Linked DNA regions of Methyloferula stellata AR4. The protein of the gene in region 3 binds, or shares a complex with, the protein of the main gene of each other region. Links are inferred from orthologs where the notes say so. Each region holds a gene or a part of one and is shown on either strand. Other genes may lie near its edges. The genes, in order: eno, pnp and A3OQ_RS0111375.

The links.
Region 1: the proteins of A3OQ_RS0111375 (region 3) and eno are in contact, whole or in part, in a solved structure (PDB 2FYM), measured with the Escherichia coli proteins. The link is inferred for Methyloferula stellata AR4 from one-to-one orthologs.
Region 2: the proteins of A3OQ_RS0111375 (region 3) and pnp are in contact, whole or in part, in a cryo-EM structure (PDB 9QH0), measured with the Escherichia coli proteins. The link is inferred for Methyloferula stellata AR4 from one-to-one orthologs.

Annotation. Positions count from the first base shown.
Region 1 is NZ_ARWA01000001.1:3,126,800-3,129,871, reverse strand. What follows is about bases 28-2,947. They hold eno (phosphopyruvate hydratase), read right to left. Parts: upstream 2,170-2,947; coding sequence 886-2,169; downstream 28-885. Other genes in these bases: A3OQ_RS0115410 (SUMF1/EgtB/PvdO family nonheme iron enzyme), read left to right, coding at 2,587-2,947; A3OQ_RS0115425 (FtsB family cell division protein), read right to left, coding at 433-756; pdhA (pyruvate dehydrogenase (acetyl-transferring) E1 component subunit alpha), read right to left, coding at 28-213. Outside these bases: more of pdhA, read right to left, coding at 1-27; more of A3OQ_RS0115410, read left to right, coding at 2,948-3,072. UniProt on the Escherichia coli protein: Catalyzes the reversible conversion of 2-phosphoglycerate (2-PG) into phosphoenolpyruvate (PEP). It is essential for the degradation of carbohydrates via glycolysis.
Region 2 is NZ_ARWA01000001.1:1,107,795-1,110,882, forward strand. The notes cover bases 90-3,025. They hold pnp (polyribonucleotide nucleotidyltransferase), read right to left. Parts: upstream 2,664-3,025; coding sequence 516-2,663; downstream 90-515. Other genes in these bases: A3OQ_RS0105465 (hypothetical protein), read right to left, coding at 90-219; A3OQ_RS24630 (hypothetical protein), read left to right, coding at 2,662-2,802. Also shown: more of A3OQ_RS0105465, read right to left, coding at 1-89. UniProt on the Escherichia coli protein: Involved in mRNA degradation. Catalyzes the phosphorolysis of single-stranded polyribonucleotides processively in the 3'- to 5'-direction. Also involved, along with RNase II, in tRNA processing.
Region 3 is NZ_ARWA01000001.1:2,325,437-2,329,068, forward strand. Bases 59-3,538 are described here. They hold A3OQ_RS0111375 (Rne/Rng family ribonuclease), read left to right. Parts: upstream 59-458; coding sequence 459-3,338; downstream 3,339-3,538. Other genes in these bases: A3OQ_RS24430 (hypothetical protein), read left to right, coding at 59-526; A3OQ_RS0111380 (SRPBCC family protein), read right to left, coding at 3,464-3,538. Outside these bases: more of A3OQ_RS24430, read left to right, coding at 50-58; more of A3OQ_RS0111380, read right to left, coding at 3,539-3,632. UniProt on the Escherichia coli protein: Endoribonuclease that plays a central role in RNA processing and decay. Required for the maturation of 5S and 16S rRNAs and the majority of tRNAs. Also involved in the degradation of most mRNAs.

The DNA.
Region 1 (3,072 bases), 800 kb from region 3 along the record:
GACGGCCTCCTGGCCGATATAGAGGTGGCAGAAGCCGCCGATCAGGCCCATGCCATACATCTGACCGGCCTTTTCTTCGAAGCGGCGGATCAAAAGCATGTTTTCATAGGCGGCGAGTTCTTCCTCTAAAGTGAAGTCGCCGACATTCGAGGACGGCGGCGCGGCGTCTTTTCCTCCGGCTGCTTTGGCACGGGTGGACGGTGATGCGGCCATGAAATCCTCTTGCAAACGCTCGCCTTTACCAAACGCCGAACCGGTCCGATCAAAGCCCGCGGCTGTTATCCCAAAGGCCTGATGCGAGCCGGTTCGTCGCCTGACTCTGGCATACCTAGGAAATTAACCCAGCTTGGTTGTGAAGGCGAGGAGGCAAAACGGCCAATAGACCTATATTTAGGCGGAGCATCACGCTTTTATGAAACTTTGCAGGCGGATTTATTTTTGTGGGGACGCCACGAAGATCACCAGCTCGTTTTTATGGCTCAATCCGAGCAATCGGCGCGCTTCCTCGTCGAGAAGGTCGCGATCGATGGTCTGGCCCCGCATCAGGTCGATCTTATGCGCCCATTGCGCATGTTCGGCGCGAAGGTGGCCTAGATCCTGCTCAAGAACCGCGATCTTGTGCTCGTATTCGTCCTTGGTCTTGAGGCCGCGCTCGCCGTTCAGCGCGTGCCAGACGAAATAGCCCCCAACCGTGCCGGAGACGCAATAGAGCAACAGCGGAAAGAAGACCGCGCGAACGCGCCTGCGGATGACCATGCGCCGACATTGGCGAATCAGGGTTAGCGAGAAATTAAGACGCAAAGCAAATTCAGCCGATTAGGCGAAGAAATCGTTACCTTCGCCCAAAAGGCCCAGCTCGGAAGTCTCGCTCGGACTCAAAATGCCCTAGCGGTGGGCTTTGAAGGCCTTGATGCCGGCATAGAGCGCCTGATCGCCCAATTCTTCTTCGATGCGGATTAATTGGTTATATTTGGCCAACCGGTCGGACCTGGCGAGCGAACCCGTCTTGATCTGCCCGCAATTCGTCGCCACCGCGAGATCGGCGATGGTCGAATCCTCGGTTTCGCCGGAGCGGTGCGACATGACCGCCGTATAGGCTGCCCGATGCGCCATTTCGACGGCTTCGAGTGTCTCGGTCAGGGTTCCGATCTGGTTGACCTTGACCAGGATCGAATTGGCGATGCCTTTGTCTATGCCTTGGGCGAGACGCTCGACATTAGTGACGAAAAGATCGTCGCCGACGAGCTGGCATTTTGAGCCGAGCAGATCGGTCACGGCCTTCCAGCCCTCCCAATCGTCCTCCGACATGCCGTCCTCGATCGAGACGATCGGATAATCGGCGGCGAGTTTGGCGAGATAGGCCGCCTGTTCCGCCGGCGAGCGGGTTTTGCTTTCGCCGGCATAATGATAGGCGCCGTCCTTGAAGAACTCGGTCGAGGCGCAGTCGAGGGCGAGCGCTATGTCGGTTCCGGGCTTGAAGCCTGCCTCTTCAATGGCCTTGAGGCAGAATTCGAGCGCGGCCTCGGCAGAGGGAAGGTTCGGCGCAAAGCCGCCTTCATCGCCGACATTGGTATTATGGCCGGCCTTCTTTAAAGCGCCTTTCAGCACATGAAAAACCTCGGCGCCCCAGCGCACCGCCTCCGCCAGCGAAGGCGCGCCGAGCGGCACGATCATGAATTCCTGAAAGTCGATCGGGTTGTCGGCGTGAACGCCGCCATTGAGAATATTCATCAAAGGGACGGGTAGGGTGCGCGCCTGGATGCCGCCGACATAGCGATAGAGCGGTGAGCCCGAAGCCTCCGCCGCGGCTTTCGCCACAGCGAGCGAGACGCCCAAAATCGCATTGGCGCCAAGCCGCGCCTTGTTGGATGTGCCGTCGAGCGCGATCATGGTTTCGTCGATCAAAATCTGATCTTCGGCATCGAAGCCGGACAGTGCATCGAAAAGATCGCGATTGACGGTTTCAACCGCCTTGAGGACGCCCTTGCCGCCGAATCGATGCTTGTCGCCGTCGCGCAATTCGACCGCCTCGTGCGCCCCGGTGGAGGCGCCCGACGGGACCGCGGCACGGCCCAGGGACCCATCTTCCAAAGTTACGTCGACCTCGACGGTGGGATTGCCACGGCTGTCCAGGATTTCCCGGGCGACAATGTCGAGAATCGCAGTCATTTAAGCTCCTTAGGCGTTATTATTCATGTATTAGATGAGCATTCGGGAAGGCCGGGCGGCGGCGCCGGTTCGAGCCCTTCAGGTCTGCCGCGCTCGACGCGGGTTTTCTAGCATTGCAAGATGACGCGCGCTTTTACGCTGAAGAAGCCCGGGAAAAAAGCTCAGTTTTGCGCAAATACGGGAAAATTTGCCGATCGCGTGAACCGGACCGTAAGGCCGCGCGACTGATACTTGACCGCTTCACGGTGCTGCAACGCAAGTGCGCTAGCGCACATCCTAAGACAACCAAGACTTGCGACCTACGGCCGTAAGCCTACGATGGCACCGACCGTGATGTGGACTCGTTTGCGCATGCGATGGAAACGTGCGCGCGTTCTATAATGCCAACACGAGGTCATGTCCGTGACAGAGCCGACAGTGAGCAAACCGCAGGGATCTTCGGGCGTCGGGCCGGGCACGCGGCTGAACGGTGTCTTCGAGATCGACGAGTTGATCGCGATCGGCGGCATGGGCCGCATCTATCGCGGCCGCGCATTGGAGACGGGCGACAGCGTCGCGATCAAGATGATCCGGCCGGAACTCGCCGAGAACGACACCTATCTGGCGCTGTTTCGCAAGGAAGCCTCGGCTCTGCATCGCACGCCGCACGATGCCATCGTCCGCTATTACATCTTCACGACCGATCCGAATCTGAAAGCGCCTTATCTTGCGATGGAATTCGTCGAGGGCGACTCGCTTTCGAATATTCTGAAGCGCCGGCCGCTCGACCTTGCCGCCGCGCATGTGTTGCGGCGGCGGCTCGCGGCGGGCCTCGAGGCGGCGCACCGGCTCGGCGTGATCCATCGCGATGTCTCGCCCGACAATATTATCCTTCCCGGCAATGATCCCAATCGCGCCAAGCTG
Region 2 (3,088 bases), 1.2 Mb from region 3 along the record:
TCCCATAAGGCCGAGAGCCGCGCCGGCAATGGCTGGCCCGGGATTGTAGCGACGGTGGACATATCGCCGCCGCGCATAGTAGCGGACATCTTCGATTTGAGCTGGCGAAGCCGCCAATATCGCGGGCCCGGAAGAAATGCTCATCGGGCCTGCGGAAGCCGTTTCCGGCAGGGAGGACACGGCAAGCGCGCCCAAAAGCGCACATGCGAAACCGCGCATGATGTTATTCACGTTCGCCTCGTTCTTAAGTCATTCTGCAGACACGTCCGCATCAACGACGAGAACAAACTGTGCCGGAGAAGGTTCCGACGTGCGGGTTCCCGTAGTCCGCATCAAGCCACTCGCGATCGCGTTTGGATTTGACGATGATCAATTCCTGGATCGCCGAAAGACGAATTTTTACTGTCCATGCCCGGGACGACGAGATTTCTCGCGCCACCGCCGGTCCATAAACACAAATCCCCGGAGGTCTGAACCTCCGGGGATTTTTTGTGCCGGCAATGTGACGGACGAAGCTATTCGCCCGCTTCCTGCTGTTCCATCGTCTTTTCTTTCAGGTCGAGATCCTCGCCCGTCTCCTGATCGACAGAGCGCATGGAGAGGCGCACCTTGCCGCGTTCGTCGAAGCCGAGCAGTTTCACCTTGACCTTGTCGCCGTCCTTGACGACATCGCCCGTCTTCGCAACCCGGCCCTTGGCGAGCTGCGAAATATGCACGAGGCCATCCTTCGATCCGTAGAAATTCACGAAGGCGCCGAAGTCCACGACCTTGACGACCGTTCCTTCGTAGATCTGGCCGACTTCCGGGTCGGTCGCGATCGACTTGATCCAGGCGATGGCGGCCTTGATCGAATTGGCGTCGGAGGATGCCACCTTGATCGTGCCGTCATCCTCGATGTTGATCTTGGCGCCGGTCTTTTCGACGATCTCGCGAATGACCTTGCCGCCGGTGCCGATCACTTCGCGGATCTTGTCGGTCGCAATCTTCAAGGTCTCGATACGCGGCGCAAATTCGCCGAGTTCGGCGCGGGCGCCGGTCAGGGCCTTGGCCATCTCGCCAAGAATATGGAGGCGTCCTTCCTTGGCCTGGCCAAGCGCGACGCGCATGATCTCCTCGTTGATGCCGGTGATCTTGATGTCCATTTGCAGCGAGGTGACGCCGAGCTCCGTGCCGGCGACCTTGAAGTCCATGTCGCCCAGATGATCCTCGTCGCCGAGAATATCCGAGAGCACCGCGTAGCGGCTGCCTTCGAGGATCAAGCCCATGGCGATGCCGGCGGTCGGGCGCTTCAGCGGGACGCCCGCATCCATCAAGGCAAGCGACGAACCGCAGACGGTTGCCATCGACGACGATCCGTTCGACTCGGTGATCTCCGACACAACGCGGATCGTATACGGGAATTCCGCCGCTGTCGGCAGCATCGGACGAATGGCGCGCCAGGCGAGCTTGCCATGGCCGATTTCGCGGCGGCCGGGCGAACCCATGCGGCCCGTTTCGCCGACCGAATAGGGCGGGAAATTATAATGCAGCAGGAAGCGCTCTTTGTACGTGCCTTCGAGACTGTCGATGAATTGTTCGTCCTCGCCGGTGCCGAGCGTTGCAACGACCAGCGCCTGGGTTTCGCCGCGGGTAAACAAGGCGGAGCCATGGGTGCGCGGCAGGATGCCGACTTCGGCGAGGATCGGGCGCACGGTTTTGACGTCGCGGCCGTCGATGCGGATGCCGGTGTCGAGCACGTTCCAGCGCACCACCTTGGCTTGCAGGTCGTGGAAGACTTCGCCGACTGCCTCCTTGGAAAATTTCGGTTCGACGCCCTCCGGGAACATCGCGCCCATGACCTTCACCTTGACGGCGTCGACGGCCTTATAGCGCTCCTGCTTGGCGGTAATCTTATAGGCCTCGCGGAGATCCGTTTCGGCGATGCCGAGAACCGCGGCCTCGATCTCCGTCTTGTCGGCAATGACGAGGTCGCGCGGCTCCTTGGCAGCCTTTTCGGCGAGCCGGATGATCGCCTCGATGACCGGCTGGAAACCGCGATGCCCGGCCATGACGGCGGCGAGCATGATCTCTTCGGATAATTCCTTGGCCTCGGATTCGACCATGAGCACGGCATCGGCCGTGCCGGCAACGACGAGTTCGAGCGCCGACTCCTTGATCTCGGAGGTGGTCGGATTGACCTTGAATTCGCCGTTGATATAGCCGACGCGCGCCGCGCCGACCGGTCCCATGAAGGGAACTCCCGAAAGCGTCAGTGCGGCGGAGGTCGCGACCATCGACAGAATGTCCGGATCATTGTCGAGATCATGCGAGAGCACGGTCACGACGACCTGCGTGTCGTTGCGGTAGCCGTCCGGAAACAGAGGCCGGATCGGCCGGTCGATCAGGCGCGAGACGAGCGTCTCTTTTTCCGACGGGCGGCCTTCGCGCTTGAAATAGCCGCCGGGAATGCGGCCGGCCGCGAAAGCCTTTTCCTGATAATTGACGGTGAGCGGGAAAAAATCGATGCCGGCCTTCGGTGTCTTGGCGGAGACGACCGTGGCGAGAACCGTGGTCTCGCCGTAGGTCGCGAGAACCGCGCCATCCGCCTGCCTGGCGATTTTCCCTGTTTCTAGAACGAGCTTATGACCGGCCCAGTCTATTTCTTCGCGATGGATATCGAACATGTGTTTCGTCTTTCATGATGCGGCGAAGACGAGGGGCCATGTGCAAGACGGCGAGAAGCTGTCGCGAGGCAAGGCTAAAAGCCGTAAAAGACAGCTTCTGGCGATCCTGCCATGGCTCGGTGTCGTCACCGAGGTCTGACCCGGCAGCCCTATGCCGCCGGTGCCAGGAAAAAGATGCGCTGCTGACGCGGCACCCTTCTGTTTGTTGGCGCCGGCCGATCAGGGACGGCGCTTCTAAAATTTCAAAGGAACTATAGTACGAATTTTGAGAAGCTGCCTCGCCGCCCGGAGAGCCGCCTTCGGCTTCGAAACGGTCGAAGCGGGATATCCGCTTCAAAGAGACAGCATCATGAAGGATGAGCGTGATCCTTGCCTTGGCCTTCCCGTTTTGTCCGCCGGGAACACCAGTTCTTTATAGGGGATTT
Region 3 (3,632 bases):
GGCACCGGACCATCCGCTGTCTCAAAGGTCTCGGCGAGGAAAGTTCCCGGTGGAGATCGTCCACGGGCTCGATCTGGAAGGCTGCAAGCAACGCCTGCCCAGTTTAAAATTTGGATGGCTCGAAACACAGCCGATTCGAATAGGTGAAGAAGACATGGTCAGCCCTTTGAAGGGTAAATTATCGGCCAATCAGACTAGTTTCCGCCCGGCCTTGACGGCCTGTGCTTCCGACTTTTCCGCGCGCGCTCAGTTCCCCTATGCCTCGGCGCGTTTGAAGGGTTCGTGTCTTCTTCGCAGCTTCCACGCTCACAGCTTCAATGGCGGATCCACCCGCATCAATCCCTTTCTCATCCTCAACATGCCCGACGCGCCGTCTCATTGGCCGCCCATAGCGCCACAAGGGCGCCGTGATGCACGTGCCAAAGGCTCGGCGCGCGGCATGTCTCAACGAGTTTCACATGGCCAACAAAATGCTCATCGATGCCTCTCATCCGGAAGAAACCCGGGTGGTGGTGCTGCGCGGTAACAGGGTCGAAGAATTCGATTTCGAATCCGCCAATAAGAAACAGCTTCGCGGTAATATTTACCTTGCCAAAGTCACGCGGGTGGAGCCTTCGCTCCAAGCTGCGTTCGTCGACTATGGCGGCAACCGCCATGGCTTTCTCGCCTTCTCGGAAATCCATCCGGATTACTATCAAATCCCGGTCGGCGACCGGCAGGCGCTTATCGAAGAAGATGCGCGTGCCCAGCGCGAGGAAGATGAAGACGAGCCGCGCTCGCGCCGCAGCCGCCGTCATTCGCGTGGCGATCGCAACGGCCAGCATGCCGCCAAGCGGCACGGGCATGAGGACGAAACCCTCACAGAATCTGCCGCCGAGGAGGGCGAACAGGTCTTCGAGGCGCTAAGCCCCGGTCAGGAAGACGATTTCGGCGACGACACCGGCGTCGTTCAAGAGACTGAACCTTCCGAAGAGGAGGTGGCGGAAGCCGAAGCCGCCGAGCATGAGCATCGCGGCAATCCGGACATAGAGCCCGTACTTGAGATTGGTGATGCCGCGGCCGCGGCAAGCGCGGAAGACTCTTTCGTTCATGTGTCCGTTGAGTCGGAGAGCGCAGAGGCCGAATATAGTGACGAAGCCGAGGGCGCAGAACTCGAGGCCCGCCGTCAGCAACCTTCGGAGCCGGACGACGCGGATGGCGATCATGAGTCCGACGAGACGGACGAGGAAGCCGAGCACGTCGAGCAATTGGGCGGCGACGCCATGGAGGAAATGCCGGTTCGCAGCTATCGCTCGCGCCGGCAATATAAGATCCAGGAGGTCATCAAGCGCCGCCAGGTTCTTCTCGTCCAGGTCGTCAAGGAAGAGCGCGGCAATAAGGGCGCGGCGCTGACCACTTATCTCTCGCTCGCCGGGCGCTATTCGGTGCTGATGCCGAATACGGCGCGCGGCGGCGGCATTTCCCGCAAGATCACCGATGCCGGCGATCGCCAGCGCCTGAAATCCATCGCCCAGGAGCTTGAGGTTCCGGAAGGCATGGGCGTGATCCTGCGCACCGCGGGCGCCGCGCGTACCAAGGCCGAGGTCAAGCGCGACTTCGAATATCTCCTGCGCATGTGGGAAACCGTGCGCGAGATGACCTTGAAATCGACAGCCCCCACGCTCGTCTATGAGGAAGGCTCGCTCATCAAACGGGCGATCCGCGACCTCTACAACAAGGACATCGACGAAGTCGTCGTCTCGGGTGATGACGGCTATCGCGAGGCCAAGGAATTCATGCGCATGCTCATGCCGAGCCATGCGAAGAATGTGCAGCCCTATCGCGATCCGCAGCCGATCTTCGCCAAGGCGGGCGCCGAGGCGCAGCTCGATGCGATGTTCTCGAACCAGGTCACGCTGAAATCCGGCGGCTATCTCGTCATCAATCAGACGGAAGCCTTGGTTGCGATCGACGTGAACTCGGGCCGCTCGACGCGCGAGCATAATATCGAGGATACGGCGCTTCGGACCAATCTTGAAGCCTCGGACGAAATCGCACGGCAGTTGCGTCTGCGCGATCTCGCGGGTCTCATCGTGGTCGATTTCATCGACATGGAAGAGAACCGCAACAACCGGTCCGTCGAACGCCGGTTGAAAGAGGCGTTGAAGAACGACCGCGCCCGCATTCAGGTCGGCCGCATCTCGCATTTCGGCCTCTTGGAAATGTCGCGCCAGAGAATCCGTACCGGCGTGCTCGAAGGATCGACCGTCGTTTGCTCGCATTGCGCCGGCGCCGGCATGGTCCGCTCGACGTCGTCGATCGCGCTGCATGTGCTGCGGGTCACGGAAGATACGCTGATCAAGAGCGCGACGCATAATATCACGGTGAAGACGCGTTCTATCGTGGCGCTCTATATTCTCAATCAGAAGCGCGACAATCTGCACGATCTCGAAACCCGTTTCGGCGTGACAATCACGATCACGCCCGACGATTCGCTGACCGGCACGACCTATCATGCGATCGAGCGCGGCGAACTGGCTTCGGGCACACCGGAAGCGGCGCCCCGCGCCGAATTCGTTCGCACCGACTCCGTGCGTCCTGCGGATATCGCGGCTTTCGATGAAGAAGATGCCGATCTCGAGGCCGAAGCCGACGAGGAGAGCGGCGCCGAGGAAACCAATGGCGAAGGCGAGGGCGAAGCCGATGCCAATGGCGACAACCGCCGCCGCAAGCGCCGCCGCCGCCGCCGCTCGCATGGTGGCGATCGGGAAGGGTCGGGGATCGCAGCCAATGCGCCGCAACCTTCCGACGATGGCTTGGCGGTGATCGCTGCCGAGACGGGGGCTTTTCCGCCTGTCTCCAACGGCGCGGACTATGAGGCAGGCGACGAAGAGAGAAACGGTGAGGCGGAGCCGGAAGGCGCGCCGACAGGCGAGGGCCGCAGGCGCCGGTCGCGCCGGCGCGGCCGCGGCGGACGCGATTTCGCATCCAACGGCGAAAAGATTCACATTTCGGAAGCTGGCGCCGGCGAAGACGCCGTCGCTGCTTCGGCTTTCGAAATGCCGGTAAGCGAGGCTTTTCCTGCCGAGGCCGCCGCCGCGGAAGCGCCGGCTCCATCGCATGAAACCGAGCATTCCGGTTACTCGGATGCCGGCCATGCCAGCACTGAGCATCCGGGCACAGAGCACTCCAGTACGGAGCACGCGGCAGAAGGCGACGTACAGGTGAGAGAGCCTGTCGCGGCCGAAGCGCCTGCGCCTCATGCGCCATCGCCTGCGCCGGTGGTCGCCGAGGAGGATCCGAACCGGCCGAAGCGAACCGGCTGGTGGCAGCGCGCGCGGGCATCGCTCGGCGGCTAGACCGGGATGAATTTATGATTTTGGATTCTATCCGACATCATCATGATCTGATTTGAGAAAAAGCCCTGACCGGGTGAAACGGTCAGGGCTTTATTTGTCTCATCATTCAGGATCCGAGATCCGGATCACTTGGTCTCAAGTTTGGTCTTCAAGCCGGTCAGGCCCGCCTGATAAATGCCACTGACGACTTTCTCGACGCCATTGTCGGCTGCGTTCGGCGTAAAGCTGCCGGTCCAGGTAATGGTGGCAGTCTCGCCCGTGCCCGTGACGCCGAGGGTCGATTTATAACCCGTC